DNA from 3 places in the Citrobacter freundii complex sp. 2025EL-00176 genome. Region 2 is predicted to be linked to each of the others. Evidence: predicted binding sites of a transcription regulator. Region 2 holds the regulator's gene; each other region holds the start of a gene.

What was found. Region 2 encodes LexA, which represses DNA repair genes until DNA is damaged. Its sites were predicted from a motif close to TNCTGTATGTACATACAGNA; they were not measured.
Region 1: sulA (SOS-induced cell division inhibitor SulA) is a predicted target of LexA. The motif match lies at 3,646-3,665, and genes of this name have one in related genera.
Region 3: sbmC (DNA gyrase inhibitor SbmC) is a predicted target of LexA. The motif match lies at 3,671-3,690, and genes of this name have one in related genera.

The regions. Positions count from the first base shown of each region.
Region 1 is NZ_JBRYHT010000001.1:339,429-344,571, reverse strand. It holds gene helD (DNA helicase IV) at 1-134, opposite strand, end outside; gene ACVXHP_RS01655 (YccF domain-containing protein) at 260-706, shown strand; gene yccS (YccS family putative transporter) at 725-2,878, shown strand; gene ACVXHP_RS01645 (TfoX/Sxy family DNA transformation protein) at 2,856-3,470, opposite strand; gene sulA (SOS-induced cell division inhibitor SulA) at 3,687-4,196, shown strand; gene ompA (porin OmpA) at 4,554-5,143, shown strand, end outside.
Region 2 is NZ_JBRYHT010000013.1:28,074-33,216, reverse strand. It holds gene ACVXHP_RS19950 (cupin domain-containing protein) at 1-395, opposite strand, end outside; gene zur (zinc uptake transcriptional repressor Zur) at 510-1,028, shown strand; gene ACVXHP_RS19940 (CsbD family protein) at 1,070-1,279, opposite strand; gene dinF (MATE family efflux transporter DinF) at 1,411-2,736, opposite strand; gene lexA (transcriptional repressor LexA) at 2,868-3,476, opposite strand; gene ACVXHP_RS19925 (diacylglycerol kinase) at 3,586-3,954, opposite strand; gene plsB (glycerol-3-phosphate 1-O-acyltransferase PlsB) at 4,126-5,143, shown strand, end outside.
Region 3 is NZ_JBRYHT010000002.1:88,867-94,009, forward strand. It holds gene ACVXHP_RS07535 (acetate/propionate family kinase) at 1-468, shown strand, start outside; gene ACVXHP_RS07540 (L-threonine kinase) at 561-1,427, shown strand; gene ACVXHP_RS07545 (DUF496 family protein) at 1,468-1,803, opposite strand; gene ACVXHP_RS07550 (FUSC family protein) at 2,042-3,100, opposite strand; gene sbmC (DNA gyrase inhibitor SbmC) at 3,187-3,654, opposite strand; gene dacD (serine-type D-Ala-D-Ala carboxypeptidase DacD) at 3,779-4,951, opposite strand; gene phsC (thiosulfate reductase cytochrome B subunit) at 5,091-5,143, opposite strand, start outside.

The DNA.
Region 1 (5,143 bases), on a different contig from region 2:
GCCAGTAATTGGTTGAAGGGAATAAGATACTCGTGACGATCGCCGGAAACTTTAATCCCGGCATTGAGAATAACGGCCCGATCGTAAGGGTGTTGCGCCAGACGTTTTCCAAGAGAAGTAGCTTTCAGTTCCATAAGACTCAAGCGGATCCACACGAAGAGGTTTGCATATCAGTGTAACCGCCAGAGAAAACGTGCTCCAGCCCAAAAAAACGTTACAATTGCCGAATTCACAGAAAACCAGAGTTAATCGAGGGTTTATGCGTACTGTTCTGAATATTTTAAATTTTGTGTTAGGTGGGTTCGCCACCACCTTGGCCTGGCTATTGGCTACGCTGGTCAGTATTGTGCTTATTTTTACATTACCCTTGACCCGTTCATGCTGGGAAATAACCCGACTCTCGCTGTTTCCCTATGGCAACGAAGCGATTCATGTCGATGAACTTAATCCGGCAGGGAAAAACGTGCTTCTTAATACCGGTGGCACATTGCTCAATATTTTCTGGCTGATTTTCTTCGGTTGGTGGCTGTGCCTGATGCACATTGTCTCCGGCATTGCCCAGTGCATTACGATTATTGGTATTCCGGTGGGCATTGCGAACTTTAAAATTGCCGCTATTGCGCTCTGGCCGGTGGGGCGTCGGGTGGTTTCTGTCGAAGTTGCCCGCGCTGCGCGTGAAGCCAATGCGCGCCGTCGCTTTGAATAATCAGGACTGATGGCCTTTATGTTAAGTCCGCTGCTTAAACGCTATACCTGGAACAGCACCTGGCTGTACTACGTGCGCATTTTTATCGCGCTTTGTGGCACCACAGCGCTACCCTGGTGGCTGGGCGATGTTAAGCTGACCATTCCGCTCACACTGGGCATGGTCGCTGCCGCGCTGACCGATCTGGACGATCGTCTTGCAGGCCGCCTGCGCAATTTGATCATTACGCTGATCTGCTTTTTTATTGCCTCGGCCTCTGTAGAACTGCTCTTCCCATGGCCATGGCTGTTTGCCATTGGGTTAACGCTTTCCACCAGCGGCTTCATTCTGCTGGGGGGGTTAGGCCAGCGCTATGCAACCATCGCCTTTGGTGCATTGTTGATTGCCATCTATACCATGCTGGGAACATCGCTTTACGATCAGTGGTATCAGCAGCCGATCTTGTTACTCGCTGGTGCTATCTGGTACAACCTCCTGACGCTGACCGGGCATCTGCTGTTCCCCATCCGCCCACTGCAGGACAATCTGGCGCGTAGCTACGAACAGTTAGCGCACTACCTGGAACTGAAATCACGCCTTTTTGATCCCGACATTGAAGATGAAAGCCAGGCGCCGTTGTATGATTTGGCCCTCGCTAATGGGCAGTTGATGGCGACGCTAAACCAGACCAAGGTATCGTTACTGACTCGCCTGCGCGGCGACCGCGGGCAGCGCGGAACGCGTCGCACGCTACATTACTATTTTGTAGCGCAGGATATTCACGAGCGCGCCAGCTCTTCACATATTCAGTATCAAACGCTGCGCGAACACTTCCGCCACAGCGACGTGATGTTCCGCTTTCAGCGCCTGATGTCGATGCAAGGGCAAGCGTGTGCGCAACTGTCTCGTTGTATTTTATTACGCACGCCTTACCAGCACGATCCTCACTTTGAGCGCGTCTTCACGCATATAGATGCCGCACTCGATCGTATGCATGCCAGTGGTGAGCCTACCGACCTGCTCAACACGCTGGGATTTTTGCTGTCGAACCTGCGGGCTATTGATGCCCAATTGGCTACCATTGAGTCCGAACAGGCTCAGGTACTCTCGCGTAATGAGTCTGAAAATCAGCTTGCCGATGACAGTCCGCATGGGTTCAGCGATATCTGGTTACGTCTGAGCCGTAATTTTACGCCTGAGTCAGCCCTGTTTCGCCATGCGGTTCGCATGTCGCTGGTGCTTTGTGTCGGCTATGCCATCATCCAGATTACCGGGATGAACCACGGGTACTGGATCCTGCTGACCAGTCTGTTTGTCTGTCAGCCAAACTACAACGCCACCCGACACCGCCTGGCGCTAAGGATTATCGGCACATTAGTAGGGATCGCCATTGGTTTACCGATCCTGTGGTTCGTTCCCTCTCTGGAAGGTCAGTTGATACTGTTGGTGATCACTGGCGTACTATTTTTTGCCTTTCGCAACGTTCAGTATGCGCACGCCACGATGTTTATCACGCTGCTGGTACTGCTGTGCTTTAATCTGCTCGGTGAAGGTTTCGAAGTTGCGCTGCCGCGCGTCATCGATACGCTGATAGGGTGTGCCATCGCGTGGGCTGCCGTCAGTTTTATCTGGCCAGACTGGCGTTTTCGTAACCTGCCACGAGTCATTGAGCGGGCCACTGACGCAAACTGTCGTTACCTCGATGCTATTCTCGAACAATATCATCAGGGTCGTGATAATCGTATGGCATACCGTATCGCCCGTCGTGACGCACACAATCGTGATGCAGAGCTTGCCTCTGTGGTGTCGAACATGTCGAGTGAACCGGATGTCACGGCCCAAACGCGAGAAACAGCGTTTCGCTTACTGTGCCTCAATCATACGTTTACCAGCTACATTTCCGCCCTTGGTGCACATCGCGAACAGTTAACCAACCCGGACGTTCTGGCATTACTGGATGATGCCGTCTGCTACGTTGATGACGCGCTTCACTATCAACCCGCAGACGAACAACGCGTCTACCAGGCGCTGGAGGGACTGAAGCATCGAATTCAGCATCTTGAGCCACGTCCGGACAGTAAAGAACCACTTGTTATACAGCAAGTTGGGCTATTGATCGCCCTGCTCCCGGAAATCCGGCGATTACAACAGCAAATTGCCGTATTGCCTTCTAATACCCCGGTTCCGGCGTAAGAGAACTGACCCACTCCACCAGCTCCTGGCGACGGACCGCCGGGAGCGCTGCTTCATGTACGCCGCCGACCGCGCCTTCAAGGGCATAAAGTATTTTTACCGTCAGGGCTGGATTATTTTGCCGCAGTTTCAGCCAGCACATTTGGGCGCCCAACGTTCGCAATGTTCCCTCATCTTTAATTCCTGCTTCATTTAGCAGGGTCTCCAGATGAAACGTCATATTTGGTAGTTCCCGCAGACGATGTTGAGCAAAGCGACTCTGTTTTTCCTTAACTGCAGCATCTAATGAATAGCGCGATAGCGACACCAACTGCTGCTGGTTTTGCCACAGCGCATCATTCACCTGATAGTAGTTGAGTACCACCGGACGCCCGCGCTTTATAAATGTCAGCCAGACAGGCGAATTTTTTGCACAGTACTGTACGCTCTGCTCGCAGGCCCGAAGATATAACTCACCGCTGGCGACCATAGCAAAGACCGTATCCCCAACCGTCAGACTGTAGCTGCCAAACAATGAGCGATAATGAATGGTTCCCAGAGATGCCAGATATTCTTGTGATTTATAGATCTTTGCATAAGAAAGTTCTTTCATAAAAATCCTTTTAAATCATAACGTAAGCAAATGATTTTCAGTAACAGATCCGTTAATGACGAAAATAGGCAACTTATTCGTATGGGGCAAGATGAATTTTATTTTTGCCGTAATTACGACTAAAAATTGCGAACCTGTTTCCGAAAATAAGGTTGATCTTTGTTGATAGCAGGGTTACTGTATATCCATACAGTAACTCACAGGGCTGGATTGATTATGTACACTTCAGGCTATGCAAATCGTTCTTCGTCGTTCTCTTCCACATCAAGCAACATTGCGCGCGTTTCATCAGAGAACGCAACCGCTGGGCTTATCAGTGAAGTGGTCTATCGCGAGGACCAGCCCATGATGACGCAACTACTGCTGCTTCCTCTGCTGCAACAGTTAGGGCAGCAATCACGCTGGCAGCTGTGGCTGACGCCTCAGCAAAAATTAAGCCGGGAGTGGGTGCAGTCAGCCGGCCTGCCATTGACAAAAGTGATGCAGATTAACCAACTCTCCCCTTGCAATACGCTGGAATCAATGATCCGTGCGTTGCGCACAGGTAATTACAGCGTCGTTATCGGCTGGCTGGCAGAAGAATTAACGGAAGAGGAACATGCCGAACTGGTAAAAGCGGCTGATGAAGGAAATGCTATGGGATTTATCATGCGTCCTGTTCGCGCACAGTCACTTGCGGGGAGACAGCATTCCGGGCTAAAAATTCACTCGAATTTGTATCATTGAGTAAAATTAGGATTTATCCTGGAATTTTTTTTCATGCTTCAATTTGCCGTTGAGCTTTAACGCGTTTTTCGTCCGAACGCCTGTCTCAAGCGGTTTTCAGGAAATCTTCAGTGCGTTTATTAATCCATAAATGTTAAATATTATGTATACAAGCCTTTTTTTTTCATATGCCTGACGGACTTCACACTTGTAAGTTTTCAACTACGTTGTAGACTTTACATCGCCAGGGGTGCTCGGCGTAAGCCGCAGATATCGGTAGAGTAACTATTGAACTGGTCCCCGGGTGAAGGATTTAACCGTGTTATCTCTCTTCGGAGATATTCATGGCGAATTTTGGATGATAACGAGGCGCAAAAAATGAAAAAGACAGCTATCGCAATTGCAGTGGCACTGGCTGGTTTCGCTACCGTGGCGCAGGCCGCTCCGAAAGATAACACCTGGTACGCTGGTGCTAAACTGGGCTGGTCTCAGTACCATGATATTGGCAACAACCAGATCAACAACGCCGGTCCTACCCACGAAAACCAACTGGGTGCTGGTGCGTTCGGTGGTTACCAGGTTAACCCGTACGTAGGTTTCGAAATGGGTTACGACTGGTTAGGCCGTATGCCGTACAAAGGCTACACTGACCAGACTCACAACAACGGCGCTTTCAAAGCTCAGGGCGTTCAGCTGACCGCTAAACTGGGTTACCCAATCACTGACGATCTGGACGTTTATACCCGTCTGGGTGGTATGGTTTGGCGTGCAGACGCTAAAAACAACACCGGCTTCAAAGACCATGACACTGGCGTATCCCCAGTATTCGCTGGTGGCGTAGAGTATGCAATTACTCCTGAAATCGCTACCCGTCTGGAATACCAGTGGACCAACAACATCGGTGACGCGAACACCGTTGGCGGTCGTCCGGATAACGGTCTGTTGAGCGTTGGTGTTTCTTACCGTTT
Region 2 (5,143 bases):
AGCGGGTAATAAATGCGATTATATTTTTTGTTTGCCTCACCCACGACCAGCAGGCGCACCTCTTCACTGGTGTTATTGATAAAGGTGTGGCACACCCCGGTTCCTGCCGGAAAACCGACGCTGTCGCCAGGTTCGAGCTTCCATAAATAGCCGTTGATCCAGGCTTCAGGATAGCCTTCCAGCACATAGATAAACTCTTCTTCATCGCTTTCCGCATGAGGATAAGATGTGCGACGCCCCGGCGGCAGGCGTTCATGATGAATACCTAGTCTGCCTAACCCCAGTTTACGGGCAAGCGGCGCGCCAATAGCAAAAAGTTCATTGCTGTCGGGGTAGGTGGAGTCATCAGCCCCCTCCACCTCTCGCCAGTGGCGAATACAGTCGGGTCTTTTCATGTTGATTCTCCAGAATACGATGCGTCAGGTATAGCACACAGCGGCGGATCTCGGCGTTTTAAGCAGAACATGATAAAGTAAGGGATTAACCTTTCACACAAATCGAGGCGCCAAATGGACAAAACCACCACGCAGGAGTTATTGGCTCAAGCTGAAAAGCTCTGTGCGCAACGCAACGTGCGGCTAACGCCGCAGCGCCTCGAAGTGCTGCGCCTGATGAGCCTGCAGGAAGGTGCAATCAGCGCTTACGATCTGCTCGACCTGCTACGGGAAACCGAGCCACAGGCCAAGCCGCCGACCGTTTATCGTGCGCTCGATTTTCTGCTGGAACAAGGTTTTGTACATAAAGTGGAATCGACCAACAGTTACATGCTGTGTCACCTGTTCGATCAACCGACCCACAGTTCTGCGATGTTTATTTGCGATCGCTGTGGCGTGGTAAAAGAAGAGTGTGCGGAAGGTGTGGAAGACATTATGCATATGCTGGCGGCAAAAATGGGTTTTGCTCTGCGGCATAACGTGATTGAAGCTCACGGGCTGTGCCCGGCATGCGTGGAGGTTGAAGCCTGTCGCCATCCTGGAGAATGCCAGCATGACCACTCAATTTTGGTGAAAAAGAAAGTCGGTCGCTAAGCAAAAGAGCGTACATCCTTGTACTCTCAGGAGGGGACTAATTACCAGCGGTAATCGTTGCGGGTTTCCCAATCAGTAACTTCTTTCTCCGCCTGATCTTTTGCGTAACCGTAACGCTCCTGGACTTTACCGACCAGTTGGTCACGTTTGCCTTCAATGACCGTCATATCATCGTCGGTCAGTTTGCCCCATTGCTCTTTCACTTTACCTTTGAACTGTTTCCAGTTGCCGCCGACTTCGTCTTTATTCATCATCAAATCCTCATCGTTAGGTTGTGAATAGCCAGAGTATCTCGTCCAACTCCGCTATCTTTTCTGCTGGACGTGATAATAAGTGTAGTCACTGATTCGGCATTCGACTCACTATTCAGAATTTTTAACCGTCAGGCTTCAACGAACCACGTCCCGTTGCGCCAGTGACGTCGCCAGATAAAGGCCAGTGAAAGCCCGCGCAGGGCGAGAAACACGGTGAGCGCCAGCCACAAGCCGTGGTTACCCAGCAGTGGTAAAGCCAGCAACGTTAATGCGAATCCCGCGGCGGCAACGGCCATGCTGTTGCGCATTTCTGCAGCCCGTGTTGCGCCGATAAACATACCGTCCAGCAAATAACACCAGACGCCAACCAGCGGCAAAATCACCTGCCAGATAAGATAGCGATCGGCCAGCAGTTGTATCTGCGGGAGCGAAGTCAGCAACGCGATAATGTGCTCGCCAAACAGGGCATAAACCAGCGAAAACAGAATCGCCACAAGACCGGACTGTCGACAGGCTGCGCGCCAGACATCCAGTAACTGGCTGCCATCCCTTGCGCCATAGGCCTGACCAGAATGCGCTTCAACGGCGTAGGCGAACCCGTCCAGCGCGTAGGCGGTAAAGGTCAGTAAGGTCATCAGAACAGCATTTACCGCAATGATATCGCTCCCCAGACGCGCACCCAGCACCGTAATGGCACCAAAACAGAGCTGCAGCAACAGCGAGCGCAGCATGATGTCGCGGTTAAGCGCCAGTAACCGGCGGAAATTGCCACGCCACGCCTGTTTCAACATTGCCAGCGAAATTCCGCGCATATGCAGGACCTTGCGGACCATTAACAGACCGATCAGCAAGGTGGCGTATTCGGCGATGACCGTCGCCAGCGCCGCGCCCTGCACGTTCATATGCAGGCCCATCACCAGCCACAAATCGAGCACAATGTTGAGAACATTACCGACAATCAGCAGGATAACCGGCGCTCGCGCATACTGAACGCCAAGCAGCCAGCCGAGCAGCACCAGATTCGCCAGCGAGGCGGGGGCGCTTAACCAACGGATTTCCAGGAAACGTCGGGCCTGCTCCAGTACGGCTTCACTGCCGCCGACAATATGCAGGGCCAGATCGATAATCGGCGTACGAAACAGTGCAATAAGCAGCCCCGCCCCCAGCGCCAGCATTAGCGGTTGCACCAGCGCACGCGCCAGTGCCTGCGGATTTTTCGCGCCAAATGCCTGGGCGGTAAGGCCGGTGGTGCTCATGCGTAAAAAAAGCAGCAGCATAAAGAGAAAACTGGTCGCGGTGGCGCCAACGGCAACGCCGCCAAGATAGACCGGACTGTCCAGATGACCAATGACCGCGGTATCGACCAATCCCAGCAAGGGAACGGTGATATTGGAGAAGATCATCGGTAAGGCTAGACGCCAGAGTGCTTTGTCGGAGGAGGTAAAGAAAGGCATGAAATAGCGCCTGAAAAGAAGTTAGACGTACTGGAAGATGTTGTCCATGCCCGGTAAGCGCAGCGCCACCGGGCACGTTGCCGGATGACGACGCAAACGTCTTATCCGGCTGTCGGGAAAGCAACCTGTGATTACAGCCATTCACCGTTACGAATGACGCCAACAGCCAGCCCTTCGATGGTGAAGTTTTGCTCGCGCAGGTCGACCACAATGGGTTTGAATTCGCTGTTTTCTGGCAGGAGTTCAACCTTGTTGCCCTGTTTTTTCAGGCGCTTCACCGTCACTTCGTCGTCAATGCGCGCGACGACAACCTGGCCGTTACGCACATCCTGTGTTTTATGCACGGCCAGCAAATCACCGTCCATAATCCCGATATCTTTCATCGACATACCGCTGACGCGCAGCAGAAAATCGGCGTTCGGTTTGAACAGTGAAGGATCGACCTGATAATGGCCTTCGATGTGTTGCTGCGCCAGAAGTGGCTCACCTGCCGCAACGCGCCCGACAAGCGGTAAACCTTCTTCTTCTTCCTGCAACAGACGAATACCACGCGATGCGCCGGATACAATTTCCAGCACACCTTTACGCGCCAGCGCTTTCAGATGTTCTTCAGCAGCGTTTGGGGAACGGAACCCCAAACGCTGCGCGATCTCCGCACGCGTCGGTGGCATACCTGTCTGGCTGATGTGATCTCTAATAAGATCAAACACCTCTTGCTGCCTGGCCGTTAACGCTTTCATTCCGCCCCCTGGGTGTATATACAGTTATGCTGTGAGTATATACAGCTAAAGGTGATTTTGGAACCGCAAACTGCACAAAAAACAGGAGAATGATGAAGTTGTGGAATCTTTATCGCAAATGCGACCACAACAGGATGCCCCAGGTGATCAGGGCGACAAAAATGGACAGTAGTACCGCCGCCGACCCCATGTCTTTCGCACGACCAGACAGTTCGTGGTACTCGGAGCCGATACGATCAACCACCGCCTCAATCGCACTGTTGAGAATTTCAACGATCATCACCAGCATCACGGAACCGATCAGCAACACGCGCGTAATGGCGTCGACGTCCAGCCAGCAGGCGATGGCAACGCCTAGCAGAACGGCAACGCTTTCCTGGCGAAATGCCGCCTCATTAATCCATGCGGCGCGAAAACCTTTCCAGGAATAGCCTGCTGCTTTGATAATTCGGGTGAATCCAGTGGTATTATTGGCCATCAAAAAGAACCTTTTTACATTATTAGCGTCAATGTCATTGTAACGTTACCCCGTTTGTTTCAGGGTGTGGCAAAGCAGCGCGAAGTATGACCGGATACACCAGAAATTCACTAAACTTTCTGATATCCTTGCAGCGCATTTGCATTATTAACCAGAGGCTTTACATCGTTTATGTCCGGCTGGCCACGAATTTACTACAAATTACTGAATTTACCATTAAGCGTGCTGGTAAAAAGCAAGTCTATTCCGGCGGAACCTGCACCGGAATTGGGGCTCGATACTTCTCGCCCCATTATGTACGTCCTACCGTACAACTCCAAAGCAGACTTGCTGACGCTGCGCGCCCAATGTCTGGCGCACGATCTCCCGGATCCCCTGGAACCGCTGGAGATAGACGGAACTCTACTGCCGCGCTACGTGTTTATTCACGGCGGTCCACGTGTATTTACCTATTACACGCCAAAAGAAGAGTCCATTAAGCTGTTCCATAACTATCTCGACTTGCATCGCAGCAATCCAGACCTGGATGTGCAGATGGTGCCGGTTTCGGTGATGTTTGGTCGTGCGCCCGGGCGCGAAAAAGGCGAGGTCAACCCGCCGCTGCGTATGCTGAACGGCGTACAAAAATTCTTTGCTGTGTCCTGGCTGGGTCGCGACAGCTTTGTCCGCTTCTCCCCGTCGGTTTCCCTGCGTCGCATGGCGGATGAACACGGTACAGATAAAATTATCGCCCAGAAGCTGGCGCGCGTAGCGCGTATGCACTTTGCGCGCCAACGCCTGGCCGCTGTCGGTCCGCGCCTCCCTGCCCGTCAGGATCTGTTTAACAAACTGTTGGCCTCAAAAGCTATCGCGCGTGCGGTAGAAGATGAAGCGCGCAGTAAAAAAATCTCCCACGAAAAAGCGCAGCAAAATGCGATAGCGCTGATGGAAGAGATTGCCGCCAACTTCTCCTACGAGATGATCCGTCTGACAGACCGTATTCTGGGCTTTACCTGGAACCGTCTGTATCAGGGGATTAACGTTCATAATGCAGAGCGTGTACGCCAGTTGGCGCACGATGGGCACGAAATCGTCTATGTTCCGTGCCATCGCAGCCATATGGACTATATGCTGCTGTCGTACGTGCTGTACCATCAGGGTCTGGTTCCGCCGCACATCGCGGCAGGCATCAACCTGAACTTCTGGCCAG
Region 3 (5,143 bases), on a different contig from region 2:
CCGTGGATTGCCCTGCGCGAAGGCAAAACACCGCAGCAGCTCAACCAATTGCTCAACAATGAATCCGGCTTACTCGGCGTTTCTGGTATCTCACCTGACTATCGCGATGTTGAACATGCGGCAGATACGGGCAATCATCAGGCTGCGCTGGCGTTGACGCTATTTGCCGAGCGAATTCGCGCCACCATCGGCAGCTATATTATGCAGATGGGCGGTCTGGATGCGCTGGTCTTTACCGGTGGCATAGGCGAAAACTCAGCGCGGGCGCGCGGGGCAATTTGTCACAACCTGAATTTCTTGGGACTGGCCGTTGATGAGGAAAAAAATCAGCGAAACGCCACGTTTATTCAGACAGAAAATTCGCTGGTCAAAGTGGCGGTGATCAATACCAATGAAGAGCTGATGATAGCACAGGACGTTATGCGTTTAGCGATAGCGGAAACTGTGAGGTTGGGCATTCCAGCTTAATCCTGCCGCACCGCAAATTGCGGCAAATCATGGTAATAGCGCGATCGCCATGACACTATGCGCCGAGGATTGCTGATCACAAAGGTGAAGACGTGGCTGTTGCGCAATGTCCCGCATCATGCGGAGAACTTATCCAGGGCTGGATTCTGGGCAGTGAGAAATTAGTCTCCTGCCCGGTCGAATGGTATAGCACCGTGGAGGTCACTTCAGGCTCGCCGCTGGAAGAGGAACGTCCACTTTCACGGGCGATGGTTAATCGACTATTGCAGCACTGGCAGTACCCGGCGCAGATGAGTCAGGATATCCGAATTGATGTCCAGTCAACTATTCCCATCGCTAAAGGAATGGCCAGCAGCACTGCAGATATTGCCGCTACGGCTGTCGCCACGGCATATCATCTGGGCCATCACCTGGATGAGCCTACGCTGGCGCAACTTTGCGTTTCGCTGGAGCCTACCGACAGCACCGTTTTTCGTAAGCTTACCCTTTTCGATCATAATGACGCCTCCACGCAAATTGCCTGCGAAGCCCAGCCTCAACTCGATCTGCTGGTTCTCGAAAGCCCGGAAACATTGCGCACTGCGGATTATCACCGTATTCCGCGTCATTCCGGGTTACAGGCAGGTGCTCCGGCCCTCAAACGAGCATGGGAAAAGGTACAGGAAGCCTGTATCAGCCAAAATCCTTACCGGATGGGCGAAGCCGCCACGCTTAGCGCGATCGCCAGCCAGTTGCTGTTACCGAAACCAGATTTTGATTCACTCTTAGCGCTGGTAGAGGAGTGTGATTTATACGGCGTTAACGTCGCACACAGCGGCAGCGTTGTCGGCCTGATGCTGGACAGAACGCGTCATGATGTGGATTACATAAAATGGATGCTGACACAGAAAAGACTGACGGTTCACTGGCCGGAACAGCATTTATTGCGGATGGTCGCAGGCGGGGTTGAACTGCAATAAGGGTCGCCGCACAGCAGCGACCCGGACAAGCATGAAATCGTTACTCAGCTTTCGCTTCGCCGTTTTTCAGTTCGCCCATGGCTTTCAGTTTCTTAGAAATATCGCGGCGCTCTTTTGAGATCTCAGCATTTTTGATGATGTAATCATCAACGCGATCTTCGTAATCGCTTTTCATGCTGGCGATAATGCCCTGGATCGCTTCGACACTCATACCAGGCTTGATGTAGTCGCTCAGGTTGTCCAACAGCAGGACACGTTTCTGGTTGTCACGGATCTTTTTCTCAACGTCCTGGATTTCACGTTGCAGTTTGTTTTTACGACGGAACAGACGAACAAATTCCAGCACGTCCTGGAAAGAAGGCTTGGTAGTTTCCATTTTTACACCCCTGATAATGTGAGATTCGGATTCGTTTAAACAACGGCTAAAGTGGGTCAACATTACTTTCATGCCCGCCATACTTCAAGTTGCATCTGCATCGACAATGCATGGTTGAAACCTGAATTATCGAGGGTAAAGCCATTGCAGTTACCAATGGTTTTAGCCTTTTTCAGTATCATACCTCTAATCTTTGCTGAATCGAAGCAGCAGTAGAACCAATCCCCTCATCTGCTCTTTATTTGCGCAGCACGCGACAGATTAAATGCGAAAGTAACTCCAGCTGTCGCGCCATCTCCATATTCAACCAAACGTAGCCGTGGATAGGCGTTTCCGCGACATTATCACCTTTATGCTCAGCGATAAGCTGCCGTAACTCCACCACGGTATCGTTGAGCTTCTCCGTATTGGCAAGTACTGGCTGCGGATTACCTTCATACAACGCATGCGTTATCGTCAGTAGCGCCTGTTGCGTCCTGAGCTGGGTTTCACGCAGCGTATGCGCATTCAACATAACAAAGTGACTGGTACGGCTGGCCCAGAGCGCATTGATTTGTAACTCAAGCATGCAGACGAGGTTACGATTAACCGTCTGAATAGCCTCAAAAATGGATTTTTGAATGTGGGTTTCTTTACTGGCAGGGGCGATGAGCCCGCGCATTTTGACAACCTCGCTCAACAGCTGTTGTAAATGCTTCTCCAGTCGCGGTTGTTCAAGCAGATTGGGGGAGAGCGCCGCCTGGTACACCCGATTGTACCCCGTTACGCAATGCGCCAGCTGAATACGCCAGTGTATAAATGCCCGTTGTGGCCACACGCCGGTAAACAGCATCGCCAGCAACGATCCCAGAATAACATCGCCGCCGCGCCATAACGCCGTATTCATATCCCCCGCGGGAGCGCCCACTACAACGGCAAGCGTAATACCAATCAGCAGAGCCTGATACGGTTTTTTGCCCAATGCCAGCCAACCGCAGAGAAACATCGCCACCGCGCACCATATCAGCATTAGCGGAAGCGAAAAGAGCTCCAGACGCAGGGCCACCAGCCCAAGCACCGATCCCAGGATCGTGCCGCCAATCCGTTCAAAAGCTCTGGGAACAACGTTACCCCAAAAAGAAATAGGCCCCATGATCACCACCAGCGTGATCAGAGGCCATGTACCTTCAGGAATGTTTAACAGGCGTACCAACAGAAAAGTGAGAATAAACGCAAGCGCAATGCGAATACCGTGCACTACACGATAATGACGATACAAACGAATTTCAAAATGACTCAGTGACTTATTGGCACGCACTCATGCACTCCGTCAGCGAATAGCAAAGAACAAAATTGTACTCGTTTTTTGCCTGAAAATATCATCCTGTTTTGCATCAAAAACAGTTACTTCGACTGCACCGGTATGTACATTTCAATGTCCCAGTAGCCATCCTCCATGCCATTGTTCATGTACACTTCAAAGCAGGGTTTAGCGGCTATTTCGTAAGTCGTATCCTGCATCAGGCGGTCAAAGAACTGATACCAGGGCGTCGCAAAATCATGGTTTTCAACACGCGCAACGGCAACAGCATAGTCGCCCCCCGCCACTTCGGTCAGGATCACCCCTTCGCTATTTTCCGGGATCGCAAAATCTTCAGGCACGGATACCACGGTATCGCAACGCAGTTTCTCCGCCGGGACAACGTCAGGATTGTCGTAATAAACGGCTATCCATTCCAGCGGAACAATTTGCTTCCCGTCGACCCACTTCATTAACTGCTCAAAGCCCTGCTTTACCGTTTGTTCCCACGGACCCACCATGTGAAAACCGGCAATCCTGCGTTTATCGACCTGCTTAATCTCGTACTCCATATAACCTCCGCGATTACACTGTATTTATATACAGTGTAATTTTTAGGTATTACGGCCACAAGCAAATAGTGATTATTATGTGAGCAGATTCGCACTCTTGCCAGTCAGGCATTCCAGGAAATAACTAGGCCTTGTGGTGGAAATAATCGCTCAGACGCGAGAAAACGCCACCTTCGCTGACGGACTCCAGCGTAACCAGAGGCCAGTGCGCCACCAGCTTATCCCGATCGTAGAGTTCAATTTCGCCCACACGCTGATGTGCCGCGATTGGAGCAACCAGTTCTTTCTTATCAAGGACATATTTTGCTTTAATGTTAGCGACTTCCGCTTTAGGCAGGGCCATCCAGAAATCCTGCTCGGTGCCGAGGCTGATTTTTTCTTTGTCGCCATACCAGATCCGCTCGGTACCGACCTGCTTACCGCTACGCAAAACCTGTACCGTATCGAAGTTTTGTTGTCCCCATTGCAGCAGCTTACGCGCCTGGTCTTCACGCCCTTTCGCACTCTCAGCCCCCATCACAACCGCAATCAGTCGACGTTGTCCATCAACGGCGGAAGCGATCAGGTTGAATCCGGCCCCGGACGTATGCCCGGTCTTCAGACCATCAACGTTCATGGTTTTATCCCACAACAGGCCATTACGGTTTTGCTGCGTGATGCCGTTCCAGGTAAGGCTTTTCTCACTGTACATATGGTAGAAATCCGGTTCACCATGGATGATAGCTCTCGACAACACGGCCAGGTCGTAGGCAGAACTATGCTGACCCGGCGCATCCAGACCGTGGACCGTTTCAAAATGGGTGTCCTGCAGGTTCAACTTTTGCGCATAGTTGTTCATCATCGCGACAAACTGCGGTTGTCCCCCGGCGATGTAATCAGCCAGCGCCACGCAGGCATCATTACCGGAATCAACAATTAGCCCGCGGCTGAGGTCGCGCACCGAAACGCGATCGCCTTGTTTCAGGAACATCAGGGATGAACCGACGAATACCGGATTGTCTTTCGCCCAGGCATCGCGCCCAACGGTGACAATATCGGTTGGACTAATGCGCTTACTGTCGATTGCGCGATCAACAACATAGCCGGTCATCAGCTTGGTCAGACTGGCGGGGTTACGTTGCTGGTGTTCATTACCGGCTGTCAGAATTTGGCCCGTGGTGTAATCCATTAATACCCACGCCCCGGCATTTATCGCAGGCGGCTGAGGGGCGAAGCTGGCGGCATCGGTCGCCCAGGCGGACGTAAAACTCATCGTGAATAGTGAAGCGGCAATAAACAAACGGCGTTTCAACAGCATGTCCTCAGAAAAGGGAGAAATAGCCGTTCTTTTTACGGAAGTTCTGTCGAACAAACTTGAATAAATTGCAAGAAAATGTGACATAAGGCACATTTTCTTGCTGTTATATAAGGCTGTCAGAGACAAACCACGCGCGAAATTATCCTTTGCGTGGCGCAGTCTCTGCGTGATGGCTGCGATGGCGATGGTAGC